4 regions of the Hymenobacter sp. DG01 genome follow, and region 3 is predicted to be linked to each of the others. Evidence: riboswitches for the same ligand, from Rfam matches in the RefSeq annotation. Region 3 holds a riboswitch; each other region holds the start of a gene.

Region 1 (7,339 bases), 2.1 Mb from region 3:
GCCCCCTACCCTTCCAACCAACACCAACCCATGCCTCTTTCTTCCAACGAACTTCTTCAGCCGGAACCGCCGCCGCAGCCCAATAGCAACCGGCTGTTTCCTGTGTTTCTGAAGCTGGAGCAGCTGCACGTGCTGCTGGTAGGCGGGGGCTACGTGGGCCACGAGAAGCTCGCGGCCCTGCTGGCCAACAGCCCGGCTGCGGCCGTAACGGTGGTAGCCACCTGGTTTTCGGCGGAGCTGAAAGCCCTGGCCGCCCGCCATCCGAGCGTGCAGCTGCGCGAGCAGCCCTACCAAACCACCGACCTCGTGGGCCACGACCTGGTAATTGTGGCTACCAACGACAAAGCCCTGAACCTGCGCATCAAGGCCGATGCCACGCGCCAGCGCCTGCTCTGCAACGTGGCCGATACGCCCGAAGCCTGCGACTTTTACCTGGGCTCCATTGTGCAGAAAGGCGACCTAAAAATTGCCATCAGCACCAACGGCAAGTCGCCGACCATTGCCAAGCGCCTGCGCGAAATGCTCACCCAGGCCCTGCCCGATGAGCTGCACGACGTGCTGCAGCGCATGTCTGTCATCCGGGACAAAGTCGGCGGCGACTTTGCTCACAAGGTGAAGTCGTTGAACGCCGTGACGGCTGAGCTGACCGGCGGCCCGGCCTACGAGTCGCCGGCGGCGGCGCGGTGGCGTCGCATTGCCACGGCCTCTCTGCTTGCCTTTGCGGTCATGCTCGTGTTCAACATTCTCTCCTACTACTTTACTCTGGAGCAAGTGTGGAGCGCGGCTACCCACGCCGAAATGTTCTGGCTGTTTGTGGCCATCGGCTTTGGCGCGCAGCTGATTGATGGGCTCTTGGGCATGGGCTACGGGGTAGTAACGGCTATCAGCCTGATGAGCCTGAACATTGCTCCGGCCGCCGTGAGTGCCAGCATCCATACCGCCGAAATGTTTGCCAGCGGGGCCTCGGGCTACCACCACTACCGCTTCGGCAACGTGAACAAGCGCCTGTTCAAGGTGCTCCTGATTCCGGGGGTGCTGGGCGCGGTTACCGGGGCCTACCTGCTCTCAAAATTCGGCGAAACCTACGCCGGCTACGTCAAGCCCCTGCTGGCCGCCTACCTGCTGCTGCTCGGTATTCGCATCATTTCCAAGGCCTTTTCCAAACCCGGCTCGCGCAAAAAGCACAAGAAGCTGGGGCTGCTGGCCGCGGCCGGCGGCTTCCTCGATTCGTTTGGCGGGGGTGGCTGGGGGCCGCTGGTAACCAGCACCCTCATTGCCGGGGGCCGCACGCCGCAGTACGTTATCGGCTCGGTGAGCGTCACGGAGTTTTTTGTCACGTTTGCCAGCGCCGTTACGTTTTTTGCCACCCTGGGCATCTCGCACTGGCAGATTATTCTGGGCCTGATTGTGGGCGGCGTGGCCGCTTCGCCCATTGCCGCCCGCCTGGCTGGCCGCATTCCGGTGCGCTGGATGCTGGTAGGCGTGGGCCTGATGGTAATCGTCTGGAGTTTATGGGCCTTGCGGAAGGTGTTTATGTAGGATGATCATGATTTAGCGTAAGAGTCCGCAAAAGAAAGTCCTGCCAAAGTAGTTTGGCAGGACTTTCTTTTGCGTGATGGTTGATGCACTACATCACAACTGCTGGATCGGGCACAGTACGTTGGTGTACGCGGCGTAGTATGACGGCTAGAACCAAGGCGCTGAGCAGCACGGCGGCGACGTAGTACCAAGAAGACGTAAACAGGTCCTCTACCCCATTTAGCTTGCTGGTAGCCGTGTGCGTGCTGGCCTGCAGGGCCAGCAGGTTATTGAGCGCGTGCAGGGCTATGGTCAGCAGTAAGGAACGGGTCCGGTAATACAGCCAGCCCAACAGCAGCCCCATGAGCCCGGCCGAAACTGTTTGCACAGGGTTCAGGTGAAACAGACCAAATAGCAGCGCCGACTGCCCAATAGCCACCCAGGGCCGGTAATTACGCAGCAAGCCGGTAAGCAGTATGCCCCGAAACAACACTTCTTCCAGCACAGGGGCGCTGATTACGAGCAGCACAAAGGCTAGCACAGGCTGCCCCTCCAGACGCAGGAAGGCTTCCGCCGCCCAGTTGGGCAGGTGCAAATAATTTACCGTGGAGCGGAGCACCACCTGCGCCAGCACGATAGCCGGCAGCAGCGCATACACGCTCCCCGGAACGCGGCCCAGCAGTCGTAGTCGCGGCAAGCGCCGACGGTAGCGCCAGAGCAGAAATCCTATGGTAACTAATTCACCCAAAGCAGTTGCCAAGGCACTGACAACAATTGATGTATGATGAAGGAATTTGTTGAAAACAAGAAAGACTGATACTACAGCGAGTACCATTATTAGCAGAAACCACCCCAGGGCGCCCCAGCTTTCTTTTAGGGTAGGATAAGCAGCTTCCGCCACTTCGGAGGCGGGCTCAATTCCTGATTTTGCACGCGTTTCCATGCAATACGGATAAATAAGTAACAGATATCAGGAGGTAAATCTAAAGGGTTTATTTATGAAAATACCCCCGGCCCCTTAAAGCAGGGACCGGGGGTAGCGCCAGCAAAACCCAGAAAGGTTACGCTACCGGCTGCCGGGCTTGCTCCTGCCCCAGCTTGCTATGCTTGCGGCCGTAGCCGAAGTAAATAGCCAGCCCGATAGCCAGCCACACGGCCAGGCGCAGCCAGGTTTCCCAGGGCAAGGACACCATCATCACCAGGCAGGTCAGGATGCCCAGGATGGGCACCAGCGGCACCAGGGGCGTGCGGAAGCCACGCGGGGCGTTAGGCTCTTTCTTGCGCATGATGAGCACACCCAGGCACACCATAACGAAGGCCAGCAGGGTGCCGATGCTCGTCATTTCGCCTACCACTGCAATGGGAACGAACCCGGCGAAGAGGGCAATAAACAGGCCCAGCAGCAGCCCCGACTGCAGGGGCGTCCCGAACCGCTCGTGCACGCGGGCAAATACGGGTGGGAGCAGCCCGTCCTTGGCCATGGCAAAGAACACGCGGGTCTGACCCAGCAAATCCACCAGAATCACGGAGGTGTAGCCGATGATGATAGCCAGAATTACGGCCGAAGACAGCCAGGCGTAGGGCGTTTTCTCGATGGCAATGGCCACCGGGGCAGCACTGTTCTTGAACTCGGTGTAGTTGGCCAGGCCCGTGAGTACGTGGCCGAACAGCACGAACAGCACCGTGCACACCAGCAGGGAGCCGATGATACCGATGGGCATGTTGCGCTGGGGGTTCTTGGTTTCCTGGGCCATAGTAGCCACAATATCAAAGCCAATGAACACGAAGAATACTACCCCCGCCCCGCGCAAAATACCGCTCCAGCCAAACTCCCCGAACACGCCCGTATTGGTTGGGATGTAGGGTTGGTAGTTGGCGGGGTCGATGTACTGCCAGCCCAGGGCAATAAACACCAGCACCACCGACACCTTCAGGCTCACGACCAGGGCATTAAACCAGGCTGAGCTTTTGGTGCCGCGTACCACAATGAGCGTGATGCCCAGCACAATGAGCATGGCCGGGATGTTGACCAGCCCGCGCACCACGCTGCCATCGGCCAGGGTGGCCGTTTCAAACGGCGACATAACCAATTGGGGCGGAATGTGCAGGTTGTACTTGCTCAGAAACTTCACCAGGTACTGCGACCAGCTGATGGACACGGCCGCCGCACCCACCGAATACTCCAGAATCAGGTCCCAGCCGATAATCCAGGCGAACAGCTCCCCCATGGTGGCGTAGGCGTAGGTGTAGGCCGAGCCGGCCACGGGCACCATGGCGGCAAACTCGGCGTAGCACAGAGCCGAGAAGGCGCAGCCCACGGCTGCCACCACAAACGAGAGCGTAACGGCCGGGCCGGCATTGTTGGCGGCGGCCAGACCCGTAAGCGAAAACAGGCCCGCCCCGATAATCACCCCAATGCCGATGGCAATCAGGTTGAAGCCATTCAGGGTTCGTTTCAGGGTGCCAGCCCCAGTGGCCGCGGCTTCCTGCCGCAGCAGTTCCAATGATTTTTTAAGCATAAAAACAGGTGCCACCGCTGGGGTGGCTGGTAAGAAAAAAACCCGGCCATTGTACTACCCCCGCCTGGGGGCAGCGTGCTTTCCGCCCCTGAGCGGGGGTAGCACAACAAACTGCTACTTCGGAGAAGAGGAAAAAGTAGCAAGCTGCTCACTCCCAGATGGGGTGCGCGCCGCAAAGAGAAAACGAGAGCAAAGCCCGCAGCAGCCAGAGTGCCTACCCAGGCGCACTACCTATACGCGGCCGCAACAACAGCCACCCCAAGAATCCGCCGGCACCCGCCAGGAGGCCACACGGAAGCTGGCAGCAAAAACTACGAACGGGGTACTACGGCAGGGGCAAAAGTCCACGGCTTGTTGTTTTTATATGGTCAGGAATTGGCACCGTTCCAGCAGTTGCGGATGGTTGCCGACGCTTCTTAGAGCCTGTCTCTCAGCGCCTCTGTATAAAAACAATCCTTTGGGCTAGAAAGAATTGATGGGGCAAAGGTAGGGCCGGAAATCCACCGCTGCAAACTGCTCAGCTGCCGGCCTGTTTCCTCTGGTTTTCCGGGCAGTGCCTACGCGGCCGGCCCCGCCCTCCTTGTCCGGCTTCCGGACACTCACAAGCCATAGCCACTCTCGCAACTAACATGTAGCCAAGCTTTTACTACCCCCGATTAGTTTGAGGCCCCGAAGTTTAACCTGAAAATTTAATTATTTTCAGAGGCCCTTCAGCCGGTGGTTTAGCCAAAGTTGGCATTTGAGTTGGGTATTACCCATACAGAAGCTCGCAGCCTGGCTGCTACCACTAAGCGCTTCCTTTCCTGAATTTAACTCTTCCAACATAGCCATGAAAAAGATTCTCGTTCTTCTCGCCGCCTTCTCTCTTTCAGCAGCCGCCGTTTCGGCCCAGACTACGCCTGCAAAAGCCGCGTACGGGCAGCATCAGAAGGGCAACAAGCCCGCCAAAACGCCCGAGCAGCGCGCCGACCACGCCGCCCAAAGTCTGGCCAAGAAGCTAAGCCTCTCGGCCGCTCAGACCGAGCAGGTGCGCCAGCTGAACCTGGCCCGCTTCCAGGAGCTGCAGGCCAAACGCACCCAGGTTGCTACCGCCGCCGATAAAAAGCAGCGTCATCAGGCCATGAAAGCGAGCAAGGACCGCTACGAAGCCCAGCTTAAGCAAATCCTGAGCGCCGAGCAGTACACGAAATACGCTCAGCTGCAGGCCGAAAAGCAGGCCAAGCGCAAAGCCCACCAGGGCCAGCGCCAGGCAAAGAGCTAATCTGGTTTCCTGACTACCCCACGCCCAAACGCCCCGGTACCGTGCTGTATCGGGGCGTTTTGCTGTCCGCCTAGGTCGCGCTAAGCCCCGTCACTACTCTCCCGGCTCCACTCCTGAGGCCAGGGCACTGGCTTGCTGCTCGGCCCTGAGCCACCGCAGCCGATAGCAGTTCATGGCCGTCTCGCCGAGCTGCTCCAGCAGACGGTAATTGGCTACGGCCCCTACTGCCGCCCCGATAACGGGCACCAACTGGGCCATTTTGGCCAGGTCAATGTAGTCGCGGTACTCCTGCTGAAACGTGCGCCAGTCAAACTCCTGCACGTCGGGGGGCAGGGTATGGCGGTAGGTGTCCCAGGTAGCCACCCGCTGGTATATTTCGTTGCGGGTGTGCTGGCTACTGAAGGCCAGCTGAAAGATGTGAAGCAGAAACAGGCGCTCGGTGTAATCCTGCACATCGTGCCCGTAGAGAGCGGCTACATCAAACAGAAATTTGAGCTTCAGGCCCAGTAGCAGCGGAAAATCGGCGAGGCCCAGCAGAAAGCCACCGGCTCCGGTCACCGCGCCTTCGGCGGCTGCCGTGTTGCGGTAGTAGCGCAGCGTGCTTTTCACGGCCACCTCACGCTCCGAAAGGCTTACGCCAACCTGGGGGCGCCGGGTAAGATGCCGGGAGCCAAACAGCACACCGCGCACCATTTGCTTGATGGCGGCGGTTATGGCCGTGTGTACTTTTTCGGGTAGCAGGGCGTTCAGACGGGCTTGCAGCCGCCGGGTTACCCGCCCTAACAGGGTAGGTTTCTGCTGCATCCGGTGCTGCCAGGAGCGCAGCTCAGCGAGGGGTTGTGCTTCCATGGGTTGGGGCAAGGGCCGGGCAATAGTACGAAGATCCGGGGGCGTACGGTGAGGTTCAGCGGGCGTTTCTGAAAGCCCGGCCCTACCCCCTGCCGCCGGCCTAACCCCGGAACTCACCCAGGATTTTCTGTATCTGAAAGCGGAATGTCAGCCGGTGCATGTGCCCGGCACCACTATTTCCTACACTGGAGGCTACAGGGCTCCGGAAGAGGCCATCGGAAGCAGCGCCTACCGCAGGCTATATACTCGCTCGATTATCTCAACCACTTTCAGTCCTTCCAGGGCATTGGTAGTGGCGTGGGCGCCGTTGCGCAGGGTATCTATTACGTTTTCGATAACCTGCACGTGGTTGGCGGCACTGCCCTGGTAGGCGCCGTAGCTGTTGGCGGGGTTGGTGGGCGGCAGTGGGGGTAGCTGGTAGTCGCGCAGATGGCAGTACTCTACCTTATCCAGGTACTGCCCCCCAATGCGCAGACTGCCGTGCTCGGCCACTACCGTCAGGGAGCTTTCCAGGTTCCGGTCCCACACGGCGGTGCTGTACTGCAGCGTACCGCTACCTCCGCGCACAAGGTCAAAGGTTACCAGCCCGCTATCCTCAAAATCGGTGAGGCCCTGGTGGTTGAAGTTGCGGAAACGGGCCGAAATATTGGTTACGTCGCCGAATACCCAGTAAAGCAGGTCCACGAAGTGGCTGAACTGGGTGAAGAGGGTACCGCCATCCTGGGCCTGGGTGCCACGCCAGCCGCCGGGGCGGTAGTAACGGGCGTCGCGGTTCCAGAAGCAGTTCAGCTGCACCAGGTACACCGGACCCAGACGGCCTTCCTCATACACTTGCTTTAGCCAGGTGGCCGGGGGCGAATACCGGTTCTGCATCACCCCAAACGCCAGGCGGCCGGTTTGCGCAGCCATACGCACAATGGCCTCCGCATCGGCCGTGCGCAGGGCAATGGGCTTCTCAATAACCACATGAAGGCCGTGGCGCAGGCCAGCTATAGCCTGGGGCGCATGCTGGTCATTTGGTGTAGCTATAGTCAGCACATCGGCCTGAAGCTCAGCGGCGAAATAGGCTTCAAGGGAAGAATAGAAGGGCACGCCCGGAAACTCCAAGGCCAACTCGGGAGCCAGCGCCGCGCACGTATCAACCAGGGCTACTAGCTGCGCGCGAGCGTGCCGGGCCACCAGTGCCGCATGC
Region 2 (7,339 bases), 2.1 Mb from region 3:
TGCCCTGTAGGCTTCTGACAATTCCTAAGCTTTCAACTAGCGCGTTGCTCCTGAGCGGCGCGCTATTTTTGTGCTCTATGCCCAACTCCGCTACCGCCCGCCTGCGCGACATCCTGCAACTGCGTTTCACCGACCTGTTTGCCTCGCTGCCAGCCCACATGCTGGAAGCCATTTCGCCGGCCAGCCCCTGGAAGCGCCTGGCCAAGGTGGCCGGCTACGCGGGGCTGCGGCTGGTGGGCAACATGTTTCGGCCGGTGCGCAACCCCGAGCAGCTGCAGGGCAAGGTGTGGCTGTACGTGGTCAGCCAGAACAACTACGATTCCCTGCACTTTCTGCGCGAAAGTCTGCCTAGCGCGGTGCTGGTGGCCGGTCAGAGCAAGCAGATTGGTCGCTACAACGGGGTAGTAAACCGCCTTTCCCTGCGGCGCAAGTTGCTGTATTACGGGCAGTTTCCTACCCTGTACCAGGGCCTGAAGCGCACGGAAGGCGGGAAAGCCTGGCGCTTCTTCGACTTGATTTTCAACGCCATTGGCTACTATGAGGTGTACGTGCGGGCCCTGCGCCACTACCGCCCCCAGGCCATCATCTTCGCCAACGACCACAACGACGACGCCCGGGCCCTGCTGCTGGCGGCCCGCACCTGCGGGGTGCCCACGGCCTACGTGCAGCACGCCAGCGTGAGCACCAACTTCCCGCCCTTGGGCTTCGATTTTAGTTTGCTGGAAGGCCAGGACGCGCTGGACAAATACCGGCAGTGCGGCCCGGTAGCAGGCCGGGTGGAGCTGGTGGGCATGCCTAAGGCCGATGCGTTTCTGGCCCGCAAAAACCTGAACCCCACCGTGCAGCGCGTGGCCGTGGCCATCAATACCCTCGATGAAACAGAGTCCGTAGCCGCTACCCTGGCTCACCTGCTGCAGGAGTTTCCGAACCTAACGTTCACCCTACGCCCCCACCCTGGCGACACCCGTGACTTTTCCTTTCTGCGCCAGCGCCACCCGCAGCTGCAGTTTTCCGATGCCCGCCAGCAAACGGTTTTTGAGTTTCTGGCCGAGCACGATGCCCTGATTGCGGCCGACACCAGTACCCATCTGGAGGCTACCCTGCTCAATCTTGCCAGCATCTACTTCCGGCTTGGCACCCACGGTGTAACCGAGGACTACTACGGCTACGTGGCCCACGGCTTGGTGGAGCGCGCTCATACGTTGCCTGAGCTCAGCAGACTACTGCGGCGCTACCAGCAGCACAAGCCCACCGATTTGTACCACCGCGCAACTTACTATAACGCTACCCTGGGCACTCCCGACGAGGGGCACAGCCAGGAAAGAGCCATCCGGTTGCTGCGGGAGTGGCTGGCCGGGCAGGCGTAGGTTTCCGCGGAGGAACGCAGAGGATTTCGCAGAAGGCTACAGAGTTGCTGGGTAGCGCTTATTTTGCCGGGATGACTGCCCCGCCTTTCCCCATCACGCCGCTTCCAATTCCGACGGAAACCCGGCTAGCCTATGTACTTCAGCACTTCCGCATGGCCTACGAGGCTGTGCCGACGGTGTCCATCGGGTACGCCGAGTTGCAGCCGCAGGTGGAGGTAGCGGAGGCGGCCGGGTCGTTTTTCAGCGAGCAGCAGCCCTACCCCCCTGCCCCCACCCAACGCGAGTGGCTGGGCCAGTCCATTCCGGTTTTCTTCGACCTAGCGCCGCAGAAGCCGCTGCTGGAGTTGCTGCCCGGCGGGCGGGCCCTGATTCACGCCGACATCATTTCGGCGGCTTTCTACCTGCTCAGCGGTTGGCAGGAGTATTTTTCGGAGGAGCGTGACCAGCACGGCCGCTTCCCTTACTCGGCCAGCGTGCAGAGTCGCTACAGCTTCGTGACGGTGCCCGTCGTGAACTACTACTTCGATGTGCTGAAAACTGCCGTGGAGCACGTCATGGGCCAGCCGCTGCAGCCGCGCCGCTGGGCCGGTGGGGCCTCCTGGGCCGCCTTCATCACCCACGACATCGACAACCTGTACAGCGCCTGGAAAGCCCCGGCCAAAGCTGCCCTGCGCCAAGGCCGGCTCCTGAGCTTCGGGCAGCAGCTGTGGCGGCATTTCACTACCCCTGACGCCTGGGACAACCTCCGGCAGGTGCAGGAAACCGTAGCCAGTTACGGCGCAAAGAGCACGTTCTTCTTTCTGCCTGAGCACCGGAAAGCTGCCAACGGCACGCCGAATGCGGATTATAAACTGCGCAAGGTGTGGACAAAAATAGCCGCAGCTATTCAGGATGCAGAGGTAGGCCTGCACGCGAGTCTGGGTACTGCAGCACATGGCGGAAAGTTGAAGGTGGATTGGCTTAAAATTCCGGTACCATGTAGCGGCATCCGGTTTCACTACCTGAGTTGGGAGCCGCGCATCACGTCCACTTTGCTGAGTATGGATGGTTTCACTCATGACTCTACGCTAGGGTTTGCGGAGCACTTTGGCTTCCGAAATTCCTACTGCCTACCGTTCTATACTTTCAATTTTAATGCTGATCCTTTTATTGTTGATCCTCCGCAAATGAGGCTTTATACGCTACCATCAGAAGCACCAGCTTTCTTTACCCTAGGACCGAAAAACTCTATTCAGACATCTACATTCCTGGAAATCCCGCTCAACGTGATGGACGCTACCCTCCATCACCCGCGCTACCTCCAACTGGCTACCAAGGAAATCCTGCCGGCTTTGATGCCGATGTTTCAGAAAATAGAGCGGTTCGGGGGCGTGTGCACGGTGCTCTGGCACAACGAGAACTTCGACCCGGCCAACGAAACCAACGGCCCCCGCCAGTTCGCCGAAATCATGGAGTACCTTCGCGGCCGCAACGTGGCCTTCGTCAACGGCCGGGAAATTTGTGAGCGAATGGGCTAGCAATGTCATTCCTCGCTTCGGTCGGAATCTGGGTTACTCCGCCGCGTGGAGAACCTAGACCTCTCGCTTCGCTTAGAACGACAGCTGGAACATTCATTCATTCACTCATTTATCACTTCACCGTTTGGGTATCGTTCAGCGGCAGGGGCTGCGCAACACCATTATTTCCTACATCGGGCTGGCGCTGGGCTTCGTGAGTACGGCTCTGGTGCTACCCAACTTTCTGCAGCCCGAGCAGCTGGGGGTTACGGCCACCCTGTCGTCGGTAGCCACGCTCTACGCCCAGGTTGCGGCCTTTGGCTTTGCCAGCGTGGGCATCCGTTTTTTCCCTTACTTCCGCCATCCAGAGTCGGGGCACCGAGGGTTTCTGCCGCTGCTGCTGGGTGTGCCGCTGCTGGGGTTTGCAGTGGTCACGGCCCTGTATTTTCTGGGCGAGCCACTGCTGCTGCCCTGGTATGGGCGGGATGCGCCCCTACTGGCGCCGTACTACGCCTGGGGTGCCGTGCTGGCCTTGTTTACCATGCTTTACTCGGTGCAGGATGCCTACCTCAAGGCGCTGTACCACACGGCTTTCTCGTCCTTCGTGCAGGATATTCTGCTGCGAGTTCTGATTGTGACGGGGGCTTTCCTGTTTGGCTTTGGCTACCTGTCTTTCTCAGGCTACGTGCTGTGGTTTGTGAGCGTAAACAGCGTCATTGCTTTGCTGCTGACGGCTTACACGGCGGCCATCGGGGAGCTGCACTGGCGACCTACGCAGCAGGTGCTCACGGTGCGCCCCCTGCGCGAAATGCTGGGCATGGGCGCCTTTACCCTGCTTGGCAGCCTGTCGGGCAGCATCATTATGTTCATCGACACCCTGATGGTGGGCGCCCAGGTGAGCGTGGCGGCGGCCGGCATTTACGTGGTGGCCGGCAACATCAGTACGGCCTTGGCTATTCCGGCCCGCTCCCTCAACAAAATAGCCTTTCCGCTCCTGGCCGACTACTGGAAGCAGCAGGACCTCCCGCGCATGGCCGACTTCTACCGCCGCGCTACCCGCCTCAACACCCTCATCGGCTGCCTGTTGTTCCTGGGCATCGCCTTGAATCTGGACTTTATCTACTCCCTGATGCGCAACGCCCGCTACGCCGAGGGTACGGTGGTGGTGCTGCTCCTACTGGCCAGCAAGCTCTTCGATGGCATCACGGGCGTTAATGGCCTGATGGTAGTAACGTCTCCACGCTACCGGTTCGACCTGATTTTCAACGTGTCACTGGCGCTGCTCACTATTCTGCTCAACGGTTTGTTGATTCCGCGCCTGGGCATGGTGGGGGCGGCGGTAGCGGCCTGCATCGCGCAAGTCAGCATTAACGTGGCCCGCACCTGGTTTGTGTGGCACAGCTACCGCATGCAGCCCTTTACCTGGCGCATCCCGCTGATACTAGGTATTGCGGCCGTGGCGGGGGTAGCAGGCTGGCTGATGCCCTCCCTTAGCTCGCCCCTGCTTACCATGCTCCTGCGCTCCACCGTGCTGACGCTGGTGTACGGCGGACTGATTCTGGTGACGAACTCGGCCCCCGAAGCAACTGCTTTTCTCAGCAAACTTAAACAACGGAAACACTAGCCGTTGTTTTATATATTATTATTCTACAGACTGATATACTATCTTCTATGAACGCGGTGAAGCATTTTCTGGGGTCAATTTTAGCCATTGCTTTCTTCCTTTTACTGGTTGTGATTTTCAGGGAGCATATACCCGGGAAAAGAAACCAGCACAATTCCTATCTGGTCCGGGTGGGCATGTCTAAACAGCAGGCAATGAGAATAATGGGCGGCGCTCCGTCGCGCAGAATGCTGGGCGTTTCTGCTGATTCAGCGTACGTGTACAAGGCCTCGCCTGCAGCCTCCGATAATATCTACCTAAGCATTGGGGCCGATGGCGTAATTACGAGCGTCAGCCACGGCGAATAATCAGGATTTTTAGTTGACCAGAAAAATAAAATTTGGAAGTATAAAATTCTGGCCGCTACTTTTGCCCCATCAATTCTTTACCTGAAAGGATTGTTTTTATACAGAGGCGTGGAGAGACAGGCTCGACGAAGCGCCGGCAACCAGCGGACCATCCGAAACGGTGCCAAGTCCTGACCATATAAAAACAACGTACCGTGAACCGCTTGTCTAACTCCGCCGCCACATCCGCCACCACCATTGCTCTACAGCATGGGTGTTGTGCTATGATGGGCATGGCGTGTTGTTGTCAGGCGTAACGCACCCTTCTTTTTTTCCTGGTTTGTGCGCCTGGCAGCTCTGCTGACACAGTTTTTTGTGTAGCTGACTCTGCCCGCACACCCGGCTTTTCGCCCTTGCCGCTGCTGGCTGCGCCTCCTTGTTTGGCTGCCACCGCGGGGTAGGGCCATCCTGTCAGCTGAAGTTTGCGCCTGTGGGCCGGCTTCCCTCCCCTTCTTGTTATGTCAGCAGCAACTGCTGCGCCGGCCGTCCGCGCCTTGCTCGACGACCTGCGCCCCCGGCTGATCCAGGCTACGGCCCTGGAGCGGCTGCGCCTCGTGGCTGAACGCTTCCCCGAACAGGCCGTTTTTTCGACCTCTTTCGGCCTGGAAGACCAGATTATCAGCCATTTAATCTTCAGCCACCAGCTTCCCATTCAGGTTTTCACCCTCGATACGGGCCGGAATTTCCAGGAAACCTACGCCACCTGGAACAAGACCCTGCTGAAGTACGAGCAGCCCATTGCGGTGTACTACCCCCAGCGGGAAAGCGTAGAGCAGCTGATGCTAGCCAAAGGCCCTAACTCCTTCTACGAGAGTGTGGAGAACCGCAAGGAGTGCTGCCATATCCGCAAAGTGAAGCCCCTGAACCGCGCCCTGGCCGGCAAAGCCGCCTGGGTTACGGGCATCCGCGCCGAGCAGTCGCAGAACCGCCAAACCATGGACCCCGTGGAGTGGGACGCGGCTCATAACCTGGTTAAAATCCATCCGCTGTTCGACTGGACCTGGGACCAGGCCGTGGCCTTCACCCAGGAAAACGGAGTGCCGGTGAACACCCTGCATCAGCAGGGCTTCGTGAGCATCGGGTGTGCCCCCTGCACCCGCGCCATTCGGCCGGGCGAGGACTTCCGGGCCGGCCGCTGGTGGTGGGAAGACCTTTCGGCCAAGGAGTGCGGCCTGCACGCCACCGCCCATCACAACGGCCCCGACCCGGTGGTGGAGCCCGTTCCGGCAGGCTAGCCACGGGCCTTTTACCTCTCATTCGTCTCTACAGCAGCTCCGCCAGTTTAGCTGACTTCTGCGCTAAATCGTGTTCTACACATGAGTACCCCTTCTTTCGATTATCTCGACCGGCTGGAAGCCGAAGCCATCCACATCCTGCGGGAAGTGGCCGGCCAGTTTGAGCGCCCAGCCCTACTCTTCTCGGGCGGCAAAGACTCCATCGTGCTGACCCGCCTCGCGGAAAAGGCCTTCCGGCCCGGCCGCTTCCCGTTTCCCCTGGTGCACGTCGATACCGGCCACAACTTCTCCGAGGTACTGGCCTACCGCGACCAGCTAGCTGAAAACCTGGGCGAAAAGCTGATCGTGCGCCAAGTGGAAGATACCATCAAGCGGCAGCGCCTGCGCGAGCCGGGCGGCAAGTTTCCCAGCCGCAATCCCCTGCAAACCTATACGCTGCTGGAGGTCATTGAGGAGTTTGAGTTCGATGCCTGCATCGGCGGGGCTCGCCGCGACGAGGAAAAGGCCCGGGCTAAGGAGCGCATTTTCTCCGTCCGCGACGAGTTTGGGCAGTGGGACCCTAAGCGCCAGCGCCCCGAGCTCTGGAACATCTACAACGGCCGCATCCAGAAGGGCGAAAACGTGCGCGTGTTCCCCATTTCCAACTGGACGGAGCTGGACGTGTGGCGCTATATCCAGCGCGAGAACATTGCCCTGCCCGACATCTACTTCGGTCATGAGCGCCGTTGCGTGGTGCTACCTACCGGCCAGCTACTAGGCCTTTCGGAGCACTTGCGCCTGGATAAGGACGATGAAATCGTGACCCGGCAGGTGCGCTTCCGCACCGTCGGCGACTCTACATGCACGGCCGCCGTGGAAAGCGACGCCGCCACCGTGGAAGACATCATCCAGGACCTGCTGCTGGCCAAAGTAAGCGAGCGGGGCGCTACCCGCCTCGACGACAACATCTCGGAAGCCGGCATGGAAGACCGCAAACGCAACGGGTATTTCTAGTGGGGTGATGAGGTGATGAAGTAATGAGGTGAAAAGAATGGTCCTGCAATGGCTTCCTCCCTCTACTCCATCATCCCACAACACATTTCACCTCATCACCTTTCACCTCATCACCAACATGGACTTACTTCGATTTATCACCTGCGGCAGCGTCGATGACGGCAAAAGCACCCTGATTGGGCGGCTACTCTACGACTCCGAATCGGTGTCGCTGGACGTGCTGGCGGCCCTGGAAAAG
Region 3 (7,339 bases):
CGCAGCTTTACCACGGCCAGATCCAGGGTAGCTTGATCGATGCCTCCTTTGGCTAAGCGGTTGATTTCCTGATCCAGCACGCTCACCACGGAGTCTGATTTCACGGTTTGGTCGTAGGTCAGGTTGCCCATCCAGAGCATGGGGCCGGCGTAGTTGAAGGCATTGCCGAGGTAGTTGATGCCCCCGCTCACGTCATCGGTGAGGCCGCGCTTCTGCACCATGGCCTGGTAGAGGCGCGAGTCTTTGCCCTGCAGCAGAATCTGGTCGAGCAGGATGAGGGCGTAGTACTCGGGCGTATTACGGTCGGGCATGTGGTAGGCGAAGGCCAGGGCTGGCTTGGTCGCCAGCTTGTCGTCCTTGGTGAAGCGCTGCTCCTTTTCCTGACGGGGCTCCGTAAGGTCTGGCTTGGGCGGCTGGGTAGCGGCCGGAATGTTGCCGAAGTATTTCTCGACCCACGCTTTGGCCTGCGCCGGCTCGAAGTCGCCGACTACTGCCAGGGCGGCATTGTTGGGGGCGTAGTAGGTCTTGAAGAAAGCCTGCGCATCCTCCAGGGTAGCGGCGTCAAGGTCCTTCAGGTCGCCGTAGAAGTTGTGGGCGTTGTTCCAGTTTTTGTTGGCGTACTGGGGCATGTCCAGCCACGGAAAGCCGCCGTAGGGCTGGTTGAGCACGTTCACGCGCACCTCGTTTTTCACTACCCCCTGCTGATTGGTGAGGTTGGCCTGGTTGATGGCGAGGCCGCGCATCCGGTCGGCTTCGGCCCAGAGCATAGTTTCCAGCTTGTGCGAGGGCACTACCTCGAAATAGTTGGTGAAGTCGAAGCGGGTAGAGCCGTTCAGGATACCGCCGTTTTTCTGAATCAGTTGAATGAACTCCATCTTGCCCAGGTTCTGGGAGCCCTGAAACATAAGGTGCTCAAACAGGTGGGCAAACCCGGTGCGGTTGCGGGGCTCGTTGCGGAAGCCGATGTTGTAATAGGCTGCTACGGTAGCTGTGGGCGCCGTGTGGTCGGGCGAAAGTACCACCTTCAGGCCGTTGGGCAGAGTGTAGTACTCCACCGGAATCTGAAACGAGGCCACGGCCGGCTGGGCCGGGGCGGCTTCGGCGGTGGGTGGGGGGGTAGGGCTGGTGGTGGTAACCGATGCGGTTTTGGGGCTGCAGGCGCTCAGGGCCAGCAGCAGGGCCGCGCTCAAGCCCAGCGCGCGACTTACCGGAGGTAGTGGCTTCATAGTCAGAAGATAGGAAAGCATGGGTCCGAAATGGCCCTCAACCTACACATTCTGCTGCAAAGAATTAATCCTACTCTATATAAGAAAAGCAAATTATCAACGAACCGGTCTAACCTGAGCACTTACGCCCGGTTTCGGTCAATAAATGCTCGCCCGCGCTGGTAGCCGCCAACAGCTTTATCGTCTGGCACCTTTCTCCCTGGGTAGCAAAGCCAGGGTGAGGCCCATTACAAAGAAACCCGCTTCGGCCGGGGCCGAAGCGGGTTTCTGTAAGCCAGGCGGGGTCGGCTTAGTTGTTCTGGTAATCCACGGGCTCTTTCGTATCTACACCTTGCTCCTGCAGAGAGGGGTAGTCGATATAGCCTTTGTCGCCGGGCACGTAGAACGTGCTGGGGTCGGGGGTATTAAGGGCGGCCCCGATGCGGAAGCGCTCCACCAGATCGGGGTTGGCAATGAAAGGCACCCCGAAGGCAATAACGTCGGCTTCGTTGTTGGCCAGGGCCTTATCGGCGGTTTCCTGGGTGTAGCCGCCGTTCAGGATGAAGGTGCCGTTGAAGATTTTGCGCAGGTGGGCCGCTACGGCCGGAGCCTGAGGCTGGGCCATGGGGTGGCCGGGCAGGGCCTCAATGACGTGCAGGTAGGCCAGGTTGAACTGGTTGAGCTGCTCGGTTACGTAGCTGAAGGTTTTCACCGGATCAGAGTCCTTGATGCTGGCGCTACCCTGGGGCGAGAGGCGGATGCCTACACGGTCGGCGCCCAGCTCATCCACCACAGCCTTTACCACTTCCAGCACGAAGCGGCTGCGGTTTTCCAGGCTGCCGCCGTACTCATCGGCGCGCTGGTTGGAGCCGTCCTGAATAAACTGATCAAGCAGGTAGCCGTTGGCACCGTGAATTTCAGCCCCATCGAAACCGGCGAGCTTGGCATTGCGGGCGGCCTGGCGGAACTGATCTACTACCCCCGGGATTTCGCTCAACTCCAGAGCGCGCGGCGTTGGCACATCTTCAAAGCCCTGACCGGTAAAGGCTTTGGCGCCTTCGGGCTTGATGGCCGAGGGCCCTACGGGTAGCTCCCCGTTGTGGAAGAAGGGGTGCGATACGCGCCCTACGTGCCAGAGCTGAATGAAAATGCGGCCCCCGGCAGCGTGCACGGCATCCGTCACTTTTTTCCAGCCGGCTACCTGCTCCTCCGAGTAGATACCGGGCGTATTGATATAGCCCACGCCCTGGGGCGATACCTGAGAGCCTTCGGAGATGATGAGGCCGGCTGAGGCGCGCTGCACGTAGTATTTCACCACGGAGTCGGTGGGGGCGGTAGCCTCGTTGGTAGCGCGGCTGCGTGTCATGGGAGCCATGGCGAAGCGGTTGGCCAGCGTGAGGGCACCCACTTGCACGGGCGTAAACAGATTGGTGGTTTGGCTCATGATGAAGTCTATATAGAGAACCCGCTACCTGCGGATCCAGCGCGTAGCAACTCGGGTACCTACATATATGTTTCCGCCGCGGTTACATTTATTTTCCTGCTAGGCTGGTGGAGGCGCGCTGCCTTTGCGCTGCCGAGAGGCTCTTCGGCCCAAAATCGGTGAGCCAGCCCCGCTCCCGGCTTCCCGAATTGAATTTCGAAGATTCCGGTTGTATCTTCGCAGAGTTACTTATCCAGAAAGACCGAGGGATTGGGCCCGATGACGTCTTAGCAACCTGAAATAAAACAAGGTGCTAATTCCCTTTCCGAGCTGCTTAGGCGGTCTGGAAGAAGATAAGAACAGGACGCGCTTCCCGCACGGCTCTCTCTGGATAGGCACTTTTTCGCTGCCGAATTACTTGAAGAGCCGATATGCCGACCGTCACTGACTCCCCGCTGCACGATATCCTTGCCAAACGTGTCCTGATTCTGGATGGCGCCATGGGCACCATGATTCAGCGCCACAAGCTGGAAGAGGCTGACTTCCGCGGCACGCGCTTCGCCGACCACCCCAAGCCTCTGCGCGGCAACAACGACCTGCTCAGCATCACCCGCCCCGATATCATCAAAGGCATCCACGCCGATTACTTCGCGGCTGGGGCTGACATGGTGGAAACCAACACCTTCAGCGGCACCACCATTGCCCAGGCAGACTACGCCCTGGAGGACATCGTGTATGAGCTCAACTACGAGTCGGCGCGCATTGCCAAGGAAGTAGCCGACGAGTTTACGGCCCAGAACCCCGATAAGCCCCGCTTCGTGGCCGGCGCCATTGGGCCCACCAACCGTACCGCTAGCCTCTCCCCCGACGTGAACCGCCCCGGCTTCCGGGCCGTGACGTTTGACGAGCTAGCCACTGCCTACCACGAGCAGGTGCGCGGCCTCATTGACGGCGGTTCCGACGCGCTACTCATCGAAACCATCTTCGACACACTGAACGCCAAAGCAGCACTGTATGCCGTTCAGAAGTTCTTCGATGAAGGCGGCCGCGTGGTGCCCGTCATGATTTCCGGCACCATTACCGACGCTTCCGGCCGCACCCTCTCGGGGCAGACGGTAGAGGCGTTCTGGAACTCGATTCGCCACCTGCCCCTGCTGAGCGTGGGCCTGAACTGTGCCCTCGGCGCCGATCAGTTGCAGGTGTACATCAAGGAGCTGAGCCGTATTGCCGACGTGCACATCTCGGCTTACCCGAATGCCGGTTTGCCGAATGCGTTTGGCGGTTACGATGAGTCGGCCCAGGAATTTGCGGGCGTGGTAGAAAACTACCTCAAGGAAGGTCTCGTGACGGTGGTGGGTGGTTGTTGTGGCACCACGCCTCAGCACATCGGTGAGCTGGCCCGCTTGGCCGACAAGTATGAGCCGCGTAAGCTGCCCGAGCTGCCGAAAGCTACCCGCCTGAGTGGCCTAGAGCCCTTCGGTATCTACCCCGACAGCCTCTTCGTGAACGTGGGCGAGCGGTGCAACGTAACCGGTTCCCGCGCCTTTGCCCGCCTCATCCGAACCGGCAACTACGAAGCCGCCCTGCAAGTAGCCCGCGACCAGGTAGAAGGCGGCGCCCAGGTCATCGACGTGAACATGGACGAAGGCATGCTCGACTCGGAGCAGGCCATGACCACGTTCCTGAACCTGATTGCCTCGGAGCCCGACATTTCGCGGGTGCCGATTATGATTGACTCCTCGAAGTGGAGCGTGCTGGAAGCCGGCCTGAAATGCGTACAAGGCAAGAGCATTGTCAACTCCATTTCCTTGAAAGAGGGCGAGGAAACCTTTAAGGAGCGCGCCCGCACCGTGCGCCAGTACGGCGCCGCCGTGGTGGTAATGGCCTTCGATGAGAACGGCCAGGCCGACAACTACGAGAAGCGCATCGAAATCTGCCGGCGCAGCTACGACATTCTGGTGAACGAAGTGGGCTTTCCGGCCGAGGACATCATCTTCGACCCCAACATCCTGACGGTGGGCACCGGCATGGAGGAGCACCGCACCTACGCCCTCGACTTCATTGAGGCCGTCCGCTGGATCAAGCAAAACCTGCCCGGCGCCCTCACCAGCGGCGGCGTCAGCAACATCAGCTTCTCATTCCGCGGCAACGACGTGGTGCGCGAAGCCATGCACTCGGCCTTCCTTTACCACGCCATCCGGGCCGGCCTGGATATGGGCATCGTGAACCCCAGCCAGCTAGCCGTGTACGACGAAGTACCCAAGGACCTGCTAGAGCTGGTAGAAGATGTGCTCCTGAACCGCCGCCCCGATGCCACCGAGCGCCTCGTGGAATTCGCCGACACAGTAAAGCAGAAGGACAAAACCGAAGTAGTAGCCGACGCCTGGCGCAGCCTGCCCGTAGCCGAGCGCCTGCAGCACGCATTGGTGAAAGGCATCACGGAGTTCATCGACGAAGACACTGAACAGGTGCGTCAGCAGGTCGCTAGGCCACTCGAAGTAATTGAAGGCCCCCTGATGGCTGGCATGAACGTAGTTGGTGACCTGTTTGGCGCGGGCAAGATGTTCCTACCCCAGGTGGTGAAGTCGGCCCGCGTGATGAAGAAGGCTGTGGCCTACCTGGAGCCCTACCTGCTGGCCGACAAGCAAAGCGGCGACCGGCAAACCGCCGGTAAAATCCTGCTGGCCACGGTGAAAGGCGACGTGCACGACATCGGCAAGAACATCGTGGGCGTGGTACTGGCCTGCAACAACTTCGATATTGTGGACCTGGGCGTAATGGTGCCCCTGGAAAAGATTCTGGACGAAGCCGTGAAGCAGCAAGTGGACGTAATTGGCCTCAGTGGCCTCATCACCCCGAGTCTGGATGAAATGGTGTACGTGGCTCAGGAAATGGAAAAGCGCGGCCTTAAAACGCCGCTGCTCATTGGTGGTGCCACTACCTCCCGTCTGCACGCCGCGGTGAAAATTGCGCCCAACTATTCTGGCCCCATCGTGCACGTGAATGATGCGTCCCGCTCGGTGGGTGTAGCTGCGGCCCTGCTAGGCACCGCTGATGTGGAGTACGCCCGCACGGTGCGTGAGGAATACCGCCAGCTCCGTGAGGACTATGCCGGACGCCAGCGCGAGAAGAACTACCTGACCATCGAAGCCGCCCGCGAAAACGGTTTCAAAGCCGATTGGGAAACCAGCCGCATCGTGAAGCCGAGCTTCCTGGGCACCAAAACACTGGAAGACTACCCACTGGCGGAGTTGGCTGAGTACATCGACTGGACGCCCTTCTTCCAGACCTGGGAGCTCAAAGGCCGCTACCCTCGCATCCTCACCGACGAGAACGTGGGCGAAGCCGCCACCCAGCTCTTCAACGACGCCCAGAAGCTGCTCAAGCAAATCATCGACGAGAAGCTGCTCACGGCCCGCGCCGTGCTGGGCTTCTGGCCCGCCAACACCGTCGGCCACGACACCATCCAGATCTTCAAGGACGACACCCGCGAGGAAATCCAGACGGAGTTCTTTACCCTGCGCCAGCAGAGCGAGAAAGCACCCGGCGTGCCCAACCTGGCCTTCTCCGACTTTGTGGCTCCGCGCGAAACCGGCCGCGAAGATTACATTGGCGGGTTTGCCGTAACGGCTGGCCTAGGCATTGAGAAGCTGCTAGAAAAGTACGAGCAAGAGCACGACGACTACTCCAGCATCATGGTGAAAGCCCTGGCTGACCGCCTAGCTGAGGCATTTGCGGAGCGCCTGCACCAGCGCGTGCGCGAAGAGTTCTGGGGCTACGACCCTGCCGAGAACCTCTCCAACGAAGATCTCATTCAGGAGAAATACAAAGGTGTGCGCCCCGCTCCCGGCTACCCAGGCTGCCCCGACCACACCGAGAAAGTTACCCTGTTTGAACTCCTCGACGCAGAAAACACTACGGGCATCCGTCTCACCGAGAACCTGGCCATGTACCCTGCCTCCTCCGTCAGCGGCCTCTACTACGCCCACCCCGATTCCCGCTACTTCGGCCTCGGCCGCATCAGCAAGGACCAAGTGGAGGACATTGCCGAGCGCAAGAACATGCCGCTGCCGGAACTAGAGCGCTGGCTGGCCCCCAACCTGAACTACGACCCCGCTAGCGTGCCGGTAACGGCGCTGTAGAGAGTCTAAAACGCCACAATAGGCCGTCATGCCGAGCTTGTCGAGACATCTCGCGTACTGACGTTCCAATGTCAGCCCAACGATTCGAGCGAGATGTCTCGACAAGCTCGACATGACGGTCTGGTGTAATAGTTCAAGGCCTATCAACCATCCCCCTCCTCATTTGAGGACGAGAGCTTACTACTCCTACGACTCACTGGCTACCCGCTGGTGCTCTATATGAAAGTAACTGAACACCTGACCCGCGCCGACGGCAAGACGCTGTTTTCCTTCGAGGTGCTACCCCCGAAAAAGGGCGAGAACATTCAGAACCTATTCTCTAACATTGAGCCTCTGATGGAGTTCAAGCCGCCGTTTATCGACGTGACCTACCACCGGGAGGAGTACGTGTACCGTCAGCATCCCAACGGGTTTCTGGAGAAGAAAACGGTGCGGAAGCGTCCCGGCACGGTAGGTATTTGCGCGGCCATCAAGAACAGGTTTGATGTGGACACGGTGCCCCACCTGATTTGCGGAGGCTTCTCGAAAGAAGAAACCGAAAACGCCCTCATCGACCTGCACTTTCTTGG
Region 4 (7,339 bases), 1.1 Mb from region 3:
GTGTGAGCGTGCTCAACGCCCGGGCCGGCTACAGCTGGCGCGAAACGCTGGAAGTCTTCGTGAACGTCATCAACCTCACCGACGAGCTATACGCCAACGCCGCCACTCGCGGCAACGCCCTCACCGACCGCACTACCTTCACGCCCGCCGCTCCCCGCACGGTATCGGTAGGAGTGCAGTACAATTTTGTGGGGAAGAAGTGAGGGGTAAGAGGCAGGTAAACAGTGGCAGGAGAAGGGTAGGGCAACGGCCCTAAAACGTGTCATGCTGAGTGCTGTCGAAGCATCCCTACCTCTGGCTAATCTTGATGGGGTAGCAGCTAGAACCGCTCTGTAGCCCAGCAAGATCAAGCACGGAGGTTGATTTGATAACGTCACCTCACACGATGCCCGGCGGCGTCAGCGCACCGGATGACCTTCTACAAAAGAACCAACGAGGCCTTGCGTCCTTGACAACAGACATTTCTTATGCAAACAACTCAACAAACCGCCCCAGCAGTTCGGGCTGCCGGCCCTATAAAGCGGGTGGTGCAGCGCAATATGTACCGCTGGCACCGCATCATCGGGCTGCTGACGGTGGTACCGGTTATCCTCTGGACCCTCAGCGGCCTCGCGCACCCACTGATGAGCAACTGGCTGCGGCCGAAAATAGCCCGCGAAGCTTTGGTGCCTACCCCCTTGGCCAAGCCAAAGGTGGCGTTGCGGCAGGTGCTGACGCAGAATCAGATTGCCAGCCTACGTAGTGTGCGCGTGGTGCAGTGGCAGGAGCAGCAGGCGTACCAGGTGCAGCTAGGCACCGAAGCGCCTACTGCCGTGCCGCGCTATTTCAGCGCCGAAACGGGGCAGCCCTTGCCTGTCAGCGCCGACCGGCAGTACGCCGAGCAACTGGCCCGCTATTTCACCCAAGACTCTACGGCGCAAGTGAGCAGCGCCGTGCGCATCACCGGCTTCGACCAGGAGTATAAGTTTGTGAACCGCCTGCTGCCCGTGTGGCGCATTGCCCTCGACCGGCCCGACGGGTTGGTAGTGTACGTGGAAACGGCCCCGGCCCGGCTGGCTACGTTCAACAACGCCAGCCGCAGCGCCTTCATTCGGGTGTTCGACTTGTTCCACAACTGGTCGTGGCTGGAGTTGATAGGCAACAATACGTTCCAGGTACTGACCATGCTGGTGCTGCTGGGTATCATCATCGCCTCGGCCGTGAGTGGGCTGGTGATTTACGGGTTCATGTGGAATAAATTCCGCAAGCCCCGCAATGCCCAGGACCGGGTAGGCTGGCTGCGCAAGTACCACCGGCAGGTAGGGTTGGCCGTGGCCTTGGTTACGTTCACCTTCGCGGGCAGCGGGGCCTTCCACGTCTACCTCAAGCTTCACCCCGACGACAGGCTGCGTTACCAGCACGCGCCCGCCGTGCTTACCCCCGCCTTGGCCGTGGACCTCACGGAGTTGCCTCTGGCCTGGGAATCGGTGCAACAGGTAACCTTGGCGGAGTTGAACGGACAGGTGTACTACCAGGTATTCCTGCTTCCGGCAGAAAAGCCCACCGGCCCGGCGGCCGGCGCCAGCACCGGCCAGCCAGTGGAAGCGGTGCGCGCTACCCCCGTAGTCTACTACAATGCCGCTACCGGCCAGCTGCTGCCCGACGGCGCCACTCACTACGCGGCGTTTCTGGCTAACACCTTCCTGCAACAAGCCGGGGGTGGTGCTACCCCTGCCATGAGCGGCAAACCTACCCTGGTGGATCATTTCGAAGGCGAGTACGGCTTCATCAACAAGCGCCTGCCCGTTATGAAAGTGGCCTACAATACCCCGCAGAAAACCACCTTGTACGTGGAACCCGCTACCGGCCGCCTCGCCGCCCGCGTCGAGAATGTAGCCCGCTACGAAGGCCTGAGCTTCGCCTTCCTGCACAAGTACCACGCCGCCGGGGAGCTGGGCAAAAACATCCGTGACATCATCACGATGCTGGCTGCCGCCGGCGTATTGGCCGTGTCGGTGCTGGGCTTGTGGCTATTTATCAAGATGAAATGAGCGTCCCAATGAACTTGAGTTTACGGCTGCGTTACGCAGCTCTTTCCCTGCTCGCAGTGGCCTGCCAGCCCCAAGAAAATCAGCCGCTGGAAAGCAAAACACCCGCTACCCGTGCGGCCGTTATGCGCCACCACGACGAGCTGATGGCCCGCATGGATGGACTCATATCGGAACGCCAGCGCCTCGCCGCCCAGCTCGTTGGCCTGGATTCTACTACCACCTCGGGCCAAGCCAAAGCCGAGCGCCTGCACCGCATCATCAGGGGCTTGCGCCGCGCCGATGCCGCCATGATGACCTGGATGCACCAGTACAAAGAACCCGACACTGTGCAGCTGACCGCCCACCAATACGAGGATTTTTGGGCTGCCGAAGCGCAGGAGCTAACGGATTTAGAACGCCAGATGACCGCTGCCCTGGATTCGGCCAAAGCTGTGAGGTAAGTATCTGACTATAATAGTTTATGTAGCACGCATGCCCGTGTCACTGGTTTAATCAACAGTGGCCCGGGCATACGCATTGTACAGGCTACGTAGATAGTAACGATATAGTATTGGCTTAACTGCTGAAAGCCGAAGAATGAATACGAGTAAGGGCCAGCAAAACCTTTGGTTTGTACTGGCCAAAGATTAATTCGAACGAAGGATTTGCATTTCTGAAAATTCCGCTTGTACATTTACAGCACCAATTCTTTCTCTCACAAAGGATTGTTTTTATACAGAGGCGCGGAGAGACAGGCTCGATGAACCGCCGACAACCCCCGGAACATCCGGAACGGTGCCAAGTCCTGACCATATAAAAACAACAACGCCGTGAAGTCCTTCACCAGCATCCCCAGCAGTACCCATCGTCACGTTGCGCCTCAGCCTGCCTGTTGTGGCCTGATGCGTGGCCTCGTCTGTATGCGGATGCTGGGCATGGGCTGCTAAGGCGGAGGGAGATTCCCTTACTTGCTTTTTGCTTGCTCCGGTAGGGTAGTGCGGTAGCGCGCAACTTTCCTACGCATTACCCGGGCCTGTCAGGCCTGAGGGCTTTCCTTGTCGGCCGGTTACTTCGGCTGCCGAGTAGCCGCCCCGCGGCGCTTTCTCTTCCTGTAAACCGCTAGTTCCGTTGGCTCCCGCCGACCGAATAGCTTCCGGCTGTGCACGAGCCGGATTTGGGCAGAAGGCTTCCGCTCCTGGGTTTTCACCCCTTTGCGTCCACTTCCAGCTTTGCCAACGCGGCCCCCGTGCCGGGGCTGGCCGGGAAGTGGTGTGCTCACCTTCCAACTCTTTCCTGCATATGAAATCCTCTACCCTTCTGGCGGTGCCAGCAGTGGTGGCAGGCCTGGCCCCAGCGAGCTTCGCCCAGACGGCCGCCTCCACCGTAACTGGTACCATTGTGGATGCCACGGACCGCAGCCCCTTGCCGGGCGTGACGGTAGTGGTGAAAGGCACCACCGTGGGTGCCTCCACCGGGCCCGATGGCTCGTTCTCTCTGACCCTGCCGCCCGGCAGCACTATCCTGACCATCAGCGCCGTGGGCTACGAAAGCCAGGCCGTGGCAGCTACCGGCGGCCCCATCAACGTAGCCCTGAAAGCTGATGTGAAGCAGCTCTCGGAAGTGGTGGTAACGGGCTACAGCGAGCAAAACCGCAAAACCCTGACCAGCGCCATTAGCTCGGTGAAGGGCGACGCGCTCAAGGATATTCCGGCGGCCAGCCCCGACCAACTGCTGCAGGGCAAAGCGCCCGGCGTGCAGGTATCGGCCAACTCGGGGGTGCCGGGGGGCGGGGTGTTCATCCGCATCCGGGGTAGTAACTCCGTGAATGCCAGCAATGACCCGCTGTACGTGGTGGATGGGGTATTCATCAACAACACCAACCTGATTGCCACCGGTCTGGGCAACCAGGTATCCAGCAACCCGCTGGCCGACATCAACCCCCAGGACATTGAGAGCATCGAAATCCTGAAGGACGCCAACGCCACAGCCATTTACGGTTCGAGGGGGGCCAACGGGGTAGTACTCATCACCACCAAACGTGGCAAGGCCGGCGACAAAACCCGTATCACCTTCAATACCTACCACGGCTGGTCGAAGGCACCCAAGCAGTATGAGCTGGTGAGCGGCCAGGAGCTGGCCCAGCTGGAAAACGAGCGGTTCCTGAACGACGGCGGCAACCCCACTCAACTGCCCTACCGCTCGGTGGCCTCCGGGGGGCGCGGCCTGCCCGAGGAGCAGCAAACCTACGACCGGCTCTCTGATGTGTTCCGCACAGCCCAAACCCAGAGCTATGAGCTGTCGGCGGCTGGGGGCTCAGCCAAAACGCAGTTCTACGTGGGGGGCGGGTATTTCCGGCAAGAAAGCATTGCCCGGCCCACCAACTTCGACCGGTTTAGCCTCCGCGTAAACCTGGATAACTCCGTGACGGATAGGCTGCGCATCGGCACGAGCACGGCCCTCACGCGCACCCACCGCAACGTGAGCAGCAACGACAACAACCCGGTGGGGGTCATCAACTCGGCCCTGTTTCCGCGCACCAATCTGCCCATCTACAACCCCGACGGTACCTACGCCAAGTACGGCTCCTTCGACAACCACCAGGCCCTGATTGGCAACCTGAACAACGACGCGGTGGGCTCGCGCGTCATCTCGAACGTGTACGGGCAGTACCAGTTTGGCAAGCACCTGACCTTGCGCAGCAGTTGGAGCATCGACTTCAACGACATGTATGAGAACAACTTCAACAACACGCTCATCCTGGCCGGGCAGCCCCGGGGCACGGCTACCTCCTTCCTGTCGCGCGACATTACCTTGCTCAACGAGCAGACCCTAAACTACTCGGTGGATTTCGGGGAAAACCACTCCCTGCAGGCCTTGGTGGGTAATACTATCCAGAAAAATACCTTTCAGCGCACCAGCCTTTCGGGCCAGCAATTCCCGAGCAACGACCTGACCAGCATCGCCTCGGCAGCTACTCAAACGGGCTCTTCGTCCCGCTCCCAGGCAGGGCTGCTGTCGTTTTTTGGCAAGGCTACCTACAGCTTCAAGCAGCGCTATACCGCCGACGTGAGCTTGCGGGCCGACGCTTCCTCCCGCTTCGGGGCCGACAACCGCTGGGGCTACTTCCCGGCCGTGGGCCTGGGCTGGCGCCTGAGTGAGGAAGAATTCATTAAGAACCTGAACGTGTTTCAGGAGTTGAAGCTGCGCGGCAGTGTGGGCAAAACCGGCAACCAAGCCGGCATCAGCGACTTCGCCGCCCGGGGCCTGGTGCAGGGTGGGGCCAACTATCTCGATTTGCCCGGCACTACCCCCCTGCAGCTGGCCAACCCCAACCTGAGCTGGGAAAGCACCCGGCAGTGGAACGTGGGCCTGGATGCGGCCGTGCTGCAAAGCCGTTTGCTGCTGGAGCTGAACTACTACGACAAGTACACCTCGGGCCTGCTGCTGAACGTGCCGGTGCCCCGCAAAACGGGTTTTGCCTCGGTGGTGGAAAACTATGGGGCCGTGAGCAACAAGGGCTTCGAGGTGCAGCTAACGGCCAACTGGTTGCCATCCGCTTCGGCCGTGCAGTGGAGCACTACCTTCAACGTGGCCCGCAACGTGAACCGCATCGAGAAGCTGGCGGCCCCCATCACCTCGGGCTCCCGCGACATTTTCCGTCTCGAAGAAGGCGCCCCGCTCTACTCGTTCTGGCTTTACCACCAAACCGGCGTGAACCCCGAAACCGGCGACGCCCAGTACCAGGACGTGAACGGCGACGGGCAACTATCGGTGGCCGACCGCAAGCTGGTGGGCAACGCCTGGCCCGATTACTTCGGGGGTGTGATCAACTCGGTGACCTACAAGGGGCTGGATTTTGGCTTTACCCTCAATTTCGAGCAGGGGGCGAAAATCATGAACATGAACCGCTTTTTCCTGGTGCATGGGGGCACGCAGAGCAACATTGGCTACCTGCGCGAGCAGCTGGACCGCTGGCAAAGGCCCGGCGACCAAACCGACATTCCGCGCCTGACCACCAACCCGGCCTCCAACAATTATGGGGGGGTAGTGCAGAACCTGAGCGACCGGTACCTGGAGGACGGCTCTTTCCTGCGCCTGCGCACCCTCTCGCTGGGCTACACTGTGCCGAAGGAGGTAGCCGCTAAAGCCCACCTCAACTCTTTGCGCCTCTACGTGCAGGCCGCCAACCTGCTCACCATCACGCCTTACTCCGGTATCGACCCCGAGGTGAACTCCCAGAGCGGGGTAGCCAACACCAAAAACATTGACTGGGCCACGGTGCCCCAGCCCCGCACCTTCCAGGTAGGCCTGACGGTGGGCCTGTAACCAACCCGCCGCCCGTCGTGCAAAGGCGGCACCGAACGCAAGGCCACCTGAGGCAAGCATACCCAATCGCCCGGCTCCCCCTCTCCTTTTCCGGAGAGGGGGCCGGGGGGTGAGGCGCCCCGCCAGAACGAAGTGGTAGCCAGGCTTGCCCCGGCGACTTTAGGCTCAAATGCGCTCAGCATGACATTACCCCCTGTTTTTCAGAATCTGACCTCGATGAAATCTTCGCTATACCACTTGCTGTTTGCCGCCGTGCTGGGTGCTGCTACCCTGAGCTTCTCGGCCTGCAACGATTTGCTGGACCCCACGCCGGTGCAACAGCTCCCCGACGACCAGGCCATAACCGATGCCAGCAGTGCCCGCTCCGCCACCATTGGCGTCTACGACCGGGTGCAGGCCTACTACCAGTTGAACTGGCCGGTGCTGGGCTTTCTGCCCGGCGAGAATGTGCGCTTCAACGGCACGCTGAACCAGTTTCTGCAGATCGACCAGAACCAGCTCAGCGCCGATAACGTGCTCATTACCGAGGCCTGGACTCAGATGTACCAGGCCGTGAACGGGGCCAACAACGTGCTGGCTGCCCTGCCCGGCCTCAGTGACCCGCTACTGACGGCGACTGAGAAAAACCAGCTGCTGGGCGAGGCCTACTTCCTGCGGGCCCTGGTGTACTTCGATTTGGGCCGGGGCTGGGGCGGGGTGCCGCTGGTGCTCACGCCCACCCGCACCAAGGAAAACGGCCGGGGCATCCGCCGCAGCACCCTTGCCCAAACCTACGACCAGGTGCTAGCCGACCTAACCCAGGCCGAAGCCCTGCTGCCCGAGGCCGCTACCCGCAACCGCGCCGTGAAGGCCGCCGCCCGCGCCCTGCGCGCCCGCCTGCACCTCTACCGCCAGCAGTGGACGGAAGCCGAAACCTACGCTACCCAGGTGATAAGCAGCGGCAACTACGGCCTCGTGACGCCCTACCGCGCTATTTCTACCGCGCCCTTTCTGAGCAGGGAATC

What was found. A riboswitch is a leader RNA that binds a small molecule or an ion and turns the genes downstream of it on or off. The one in region 3 is predicted to bind S-adenosylmethionine.
Region 1: linked by a shared signal. The riboswitch ahead of FGZ14_RS07560 (amino acid permease) and the one ahead of metH (methionine synthase) in region 3 are both predicted to bind S-adenosylmethionine.
Region 2: linked by a shared signal. The riboswitch ahead of FGZ14_RS07510 (phosphoadenylyl-sulfate reductase) and the one ahead of metH (methionine synthase) in region 3 are both predicted to bind S-adenosylmethionine.
Region 4: linked by a shared signal. The riboswitch ahead of FGZ14_RS00910 (TonB-dependent receptor) and the one ahead of metH (methionine synthase) in region 3 are both predicted to bind S-adenosylmethionine.

Annotation. Positions count from the first base shown of each region.
Region 1 covers NZ_CP040936.1:1,763,787-1,771,125, forward strand. The annotation lists gene FGZ14_RS22235 (TSUP family transporter) at 31-1,539, shown strand; gene FGZ14_RS07555 (CPBP family intramembrane glutamic endopeptidase) at 1,628-2,215, opposite strand; gene FGZ14_RS07560 (amino acid permease) at 2,580-4,037, opposite strand; SAM riboswitch class I at 4,395-4,487, opposite strand; gene FGZ14_RS07565 (hypothetical protein) at 4,867-5,298, shown strand; gene FGZ14_RS07570 (EcsC family protein) at 5,392-6,147, opposite strand; gene FGZ14_RS07575 (Gfo/Idh/MocA family protein) at 6,376-7,339, opposite strand, start outside.
Region 2 covers NZ_CP040936.1:1,746,381-1,753,719, forward strand. The annotation lists gene pseI (pseudaminic acid synthase) at 1-10, shown strand, start outside; gene FGZ14_RS07490 (hypothetical protein) at 78-1,367, shown strand; gene FGZ14_RS07495 (hypothetical protein) at 1,439-2,884, shown strand; gene FGZ14_RS07500 (oligosaccharide flippase family protein) at 3,009-4,487, shown strand; gene FGZ14_RS07505 (hypothetical protein) at 4,535-4,834, shown strand; SAM riboswitch class I at 4,928-5,019, shown strand; gene FGZ14_RS07510 (phosphoadenylyl-sulfate reductase) at 5,332-6,108, shown strand; gene cysD (sulfate adenylyltransferase subunit CysD) at 6,160-7,101, shown strand; gene FGZ14_RS07520 (sulfate adenylyltransferase subunit 1) at 7,220-7,339, shown strand, end outside.
Region 3 covers NZ_CP040936.1:3,862,656-3,869,994, reverse strand. The annotation lists gene FGZ14_RS16400 (pitrilysin family protein) at 1-1,226, opposite strand, end outside; gene FGZ14_RS16395 (alkene reductase) at 1,516-2,649, opposite strand; SAM riboswitch class I at 2,875-2,988, shown strand; gene metH (methionine synthase) at 3,060-6,770, shown strand; gene metF (methylenetetrahydrofolate reductase [NAD(P)H]) at 6,990-7,339, shown strand, end outside.
Region 4 covers NZ_CP040936.1:229,954-237,292, forward strand. The annotation lists gene FGZ14_RS00895 (TonB-dependent receptor) at 1-203, shown strand, start outside; gene FGZ14_RS00900 (PepSY domain-containing protein) at 468-2,030, shown strand; gene FGZ14_RS00905 (hypothetical protein) at 2,027-2,470, shown strand; SAM riboswitch class I at 2,738-2,829, shown strand; gene FGZ14_RS00910 (TonB-dependent receptor) at 3,309-6,335, shown strand; gene FGZ14_RS00915 (RagB/SusD family nutrient uptake outer membrane protein) at 6,552-7,339, shown strand, end outside.